2 regions of the Shinella sp. 1A1 genome follow, and region 1 is predicted to be linked to the other one. Evidence: predicted binding sites of a transcription regulator. Region 1 holds the regulator's gene; the other holds the start of a gene.
What was found. Region 1 encodes HrcA, which represses chaperone genes, less so after heat shock. Its sites were predicted from a motif close to GTTAGCACTCNCNNNNNGNGAGTGCTAAC; they were not measured.
Positions count from the first base shown of each region.

Region 2: groES (co-chaperone GroES) is a predicted target of HrcA. The motif match lies at 1,581-1,609, and genes of this name have one in related genera.

Region 1 is NZ_AP039671.1:101,694-104,153, reverse strand. Features, by position in the region: gene grpE (nucleotide exchange factor GrpE) at 1-444, opposite strand, end outside; gene hrcA (heat-inducible transcriptional repressor HrcA) at 590-1,672, opposite strand; gene rph (ribonuclease PH) at 1,824-2,460, shown strand, end outside.
Region 2 is NZ_AP039672.1:1,595,650-1,598,109, reverse strand. Features, by position in the region: gene ACZ48C_RS24185 (bifunctional riboflavin kinase/FAD synthetase) at 1-480, opposite strand, end outside; gene ACZ48C_RS24180 (TIGR01459 family HAD-type hydrolase) at 500-1,348, opposite strand; gene groES (co-chaperone GroES) at 1,668-1,964, shown strand; gene groL (chaperonin GroEL) at 2,018-2,460, shown strand, end outside.

The sequences.
Region 1 (2,460 bases):
CGGGTCGAACTTCTCACCGATCGGATCGAGCTTGCGCACGCCATGGCGCTCCAGCGCCGACAGCATGGAACGCTCGGTCATCTCGACGCCGTCCGCCAGCGCCTTGAGGCCGGCATCGTCGCCTGCAAGGGCTTCGGCCGGGATGGCGTCGAGCGCACGGCGCAGGTTGTCGGACACGGCCAGCATGTCGCGCGCAAAGCCCGCGACGGAATAGGACTTGGCGTCCTTCACGTCGCGTTCGGTGCGGCGGCGCAGGTTGTCCATCTCGGCGGCGAGGCGCAGGTACTTGTCGCGAAGGTCGGCGTTCTCCGCCTTCAGAACCTCGACCGGATCGGGTTCGGCCGCGACTTCCGCCTCGACGGCGGCGTCCGCTGCGGATGCTTCAGCGGCAAGGTTGCTGTCCACCGCTTCGTCAGGTCCGTGTTTCTTGGTCTCGTCGGTCATGACGTACTCCGAATTGCATTGCTAAGGGGTTGCGCCCGATATCGAGCTTCGGGCCTGAAAAATCAAGGGCTGACGGCCGGAAAGCCGGCGCATCGGATGGCATGCCGTTCGCGCAGGGCCACTGCACGCCTTCACGCGGCATGCTTCAGCGCGAAAGCCGCGACATCAATTGCGCCGTATAGTCCACCATCGGCACGATGCGGGAATAGTTGAGCCGCGTCGGACCGATGACGCCGACCGCACCGACGATCTTGTCGTCGCCATCCCGGTAGGGCGCGACGATGAGCGAGGAACCGGAGAGCGAGAAGAGCTTGTTCTCCGAGCCGATGAAGATGCGCACACCCGGCCCTGTCTCGGCGAGGTTCAGGAGCTCGATCAGGCTGTCCTTGCGCTCGAGGTCATCGAAGAGCATGCGCAGGCGGTCGATATCATCGGCGCCGGCAAGGCCTTCCAGCAGGTTCGCCCGGCCGCGCACGATGAGGCGCGTCGGCTTTGCCTCCTCGAAGCCGCCGGACCAGACGGCAAGGCCGCGCTCGACGAGGTCCTGCGACAGCTTGTCGAGCTCGCTGCTGATCTCGCCGCGCAGGCGCTCCAGCTGCGAGCGGGCCTCCAGCAGCGTGTTGCCCGACAGATGCGCGTTGAGGAAATTGGCCGCCTCGGTGAGTTGCGAACTGGTCACGCCCGCCGGCAGCTCGATGATGCGGTTCTCCACCTGGTCGTGATCGCCCACCAGCACGACCAGCGCCTTGGTCGGCTCCAGCCGGATGAACTCGACATGCTTCAGCACGGCGTCGTTCTTGGTGGTGATGACGAGGCCGGCGCCGCGCGACATGCCGGACAGCGCCTGGCTCGCCTCGTTCATCATGGTCTCGACGGCCGAGTGCTTCTGGCCGTGCGGGCGCACATGGCGCTCGATGGAGGCGCGGTCCTCGGCGGAGATATTGCCGACCTGCATGAAGGCATCGACGAAGAAGCGCAGGCCCAGCTGCGTCGGCAGGCGGCCGGCGCTGATATGCGGCGAATAGATGAGGCCGAGCTCCTCCAGGTCGCTCATCACGTTGCGCACGGAGGCGGGCGAGAGCGACATGGGCAGGATGCGCGACAGGTTGCGCGAGCCGAGCGGCTCGCCGCTTTCCAGATAGGTCTCGACGATGCGGCGGAAGATCTCGCCCGAACGCTCGTCGAGCGCCGCCTGAATGTCAGATCCCGGAGGATTCTTCAAAACCATCTTCGAACTGCAACCCTGTTGTCCGCCCGGAATATAGTGATTTCACCGGCCGGCGCAAAACGGATTTTCCCCCACCTTGCCCCTCCGCCATTCCCTCGCCCGGCGAAACGGTCTAAAGCAGCCTCACACATATCTCAGACAGGAGTTCGCGATGCGGCCGTCCGGCAGAAAAACCGATCAGATGCGCAAGGTTTCCTTCGAGCGCAACGTTTCCAAGCATGCCGAGGGTTCCTGTCTCGTCAAGTTCGGCGACACGCATGTGCTGGTGACGGCAAGCCTGGAAGACAAGACGCCGCCGTGGCTGCGCAACAGCGGCAAGGGCTGGGTGACGGCCGAATACGGCATGCTGCCGCGCGCCACCGGCGACCGCATGAAGCGTGAAGCCGCCGCCGGCAAGCAGGGCGGCCGCACGCAGGAAATCCAGCGCCTCATCGGCCGGTCGCTGCGCGCCATCGTCGACCTCGAAGCCCTCGGCGAGCGCCAGATCACCGTCGACTGCGACGTCATCCAGGCGGACGGCGGCACGCGCACCGCCTCCATCACCGGCGCATGGATCGCCCTCCATGACTGCCTGAAGTGGATGGAAGCGCGCAGCATGATCAAGGTCGAGAAGGTCCTGAAGGACCACGTCGCCGCGATCTCCTGCGGCATCTTCGCCGCACAGTCGGTGATCGACCTCGACTATCTCGAAGATTCCGCCGCCGAGACCGACGCCAATTTCGTCATGACCGGCTCGGGCGGCATCGTCGAAATCCAGGGCACCGCGGAAGGCAAGCCGTTCACGGAGG
Region 2 (2,460 bases), on a different replicon from region 1:
GCGGAAGGCATCGACCAGCGTGACGCCGAAGCCGTTCTCCTCGCCGGCCGCCATCAGGAACGCGGGGCCGCCCTCCCGGCCCTTGCCGAAATGGAAATCGAAGCCGGTGACGACCTCGGAGGCGTGCAGCCAGTCGAGAAGGATGCCACGGATGAAATCATGGGCCGAGATTTCCGAGAAACCGCGGTCGAAGGGATATTCGATGACGGCGGCAAAGCCCATGCCTTCGAGAATGCGCGCCTTCAGCGGCGCGGGCGTCAGGCGGAAGACGGGATGCTCGGGGCGGAAGACGGTGCGCGGATGAGGCTCGAAGGTGAGGACCAGCGCCGGAACACCGCGCTCGGCCGCGATGTCGAGCGCCCGTTGCAGAACCGCCTGGTGGCCGCGATGCACGCCGTCGAAATTGCCGATGGCGATGACGCCGCCGCGCAGGTGCTCCGGCAGCGGCTGCTTCGTCTCGTTCCTGTGAAATACCGTCATGACGACCGTCTCCGTCCGGTCACTGCAACCGGGGCATCCACCACTTCGGGTGGGCGTTCTCGCGGGAAAGGAAGGCGGCGAGCCTATCCTCGTCCGTCACGCCGCCCTCGACATAGTGCTGGGCATGGATGCCGCCGGAAATGTAGAGGACGTCGAGGCCGTAGCCTTCGGCGCCGCGCACGTCGGTCGGCATGCCGTCGCCGATGGCGATCACGCGGGACATGTCGAAATCGCCGCGCACCGCGCGCGCCTCGGCCAGCGACTTCTCGTAGATCGGCCGGTGCGGCTTGCCGGCGATGCGGGTCGCGCCGCCAAGCTCTTCATAAAGCTGCGCGAGCGCACCGGCGCAGACGATGAGCTTGTGGCCGCGCTCGACCACGAGGTCCGGATTGGCGCAGATGAAGGGCAGCTTGCGCGCGGCAAGTGCCGAAAGCTCCGCGCGGTAATCCTCGGCGGCCTCCACCTCGTCGTCGCGCAGACCAGCGCAGACGATGGCGGCGGCGTCCTCCAGCCCGACCGGCTCGACATGCAGTCCGTCGAGCAGCGGCATGTCCTTGTCGGCGCCAATGAAATAGATCTTCTCGGGACCCTCGGCGATGAGGGCGCGGGTGACGTCGCCCGAGGTGACGATGCGGTCATAGGCCTCGTCCAGCACGCCCAGCCCGCGGATCTGCACCTTCACGCCCGGATGGGGACGCGGCGAATTGGTGATGAGCACGACCGTCAGGCCGGCGGCGCGGGCCTCGGCCAGCGCCTCGGAAGCGTAGGAGAAAGCCTCGACGCCATTATGCAGGACGCCCCAGACGTCGCAGAGCACCACGTCGTATTGCGAGGCGATGTCGCGGAAGGATTGGATGCGTTGAGCCATCAGGGTTTTCCATGTCGAGGTCGAGCCCGGCTGACATTGCAAAGCGACGCCAAGAAAACAAGCCTCTTCCCGCAATTTTGCCCCATCCACAGGGAAACGGTCGAAATTTCATATGCCTGCCTTGATGACATGCCAAAGCGCTCCCATCTGCCGGCTGCGGTAACCATTCCGGCCGAAATAAATTCGCGGCGTCGTTCTTGACTCGAAACCCGCCGCCGCCTATCTCGGCATCGCTAGCACTCCTGAACGGTGAGTGCTAACATCAATCCATCGGATCCGTTTCGTGATCCGCAATGTCATTCGATCGAGGGATAAGACAATGGCAAGCACCACCTTCCGCCCGCTTCACGATCGCGTCGTCGTTCGTCGCGTCGAGTCCGAAGCAAAGACCAAGGGCGGGATCATCATTCCGGACACCGCCAAGGAAAAGCCGCAGGAAGGCGAAGTCGTCGCCGTCGGCTCCGGCGCCCGTGACGAATCCGGCAAGGTCGTCGCGCTCGACGTCAAGGCTGGCGACCGCGTTCTGTTCGGCAAGTGGTCGGGCACCGAAGTCAAGCTCGACGGCGAAGACCTTCTGATCATGAAGGAAGCCGACATCATGGGCATCATCGGCTGATCTGCCGATAACCCTTTTCCAATTCAGCTGATATCTCTTCAGGAGTTCTCACAATGGCAGCCAAAGAAGTAAAGTTCGGCCGCACCGCGCGCGAAAAGATGCTGCGTGGCGTCGACGTCCTCGCAGACGCCGTGAAGGTAACGCTCGGCCCGAAGGGTCGTAACGTCGTCATCGACAAGTCCTTCGGCGCTCCGCGCATCACCAAGGACGGCGTTTCCGTCGCCAAGGAAATCGAACTGGAAGACAAGTTCGAGAACATGGGCGCCCAGCTCGTTCGCGAAGTCGCTTCCAAGACCAACGACATCGCCGGTGACGGCACGACGACCGCAACGGTTCTCGCCCAGGCCATCGTTCGCGAAGGCGCCAAGGCCGTTGCCGCCGGCATGAACCCGATGGACCTGAAGCGCGGCATCGATCTCGCCGTCGCAGAAGTCGTCAAGGATCTCCAGGCCAAGGCCAAGAAGATCAACACCTCGGAAGAAGTCGCACAGGTCGG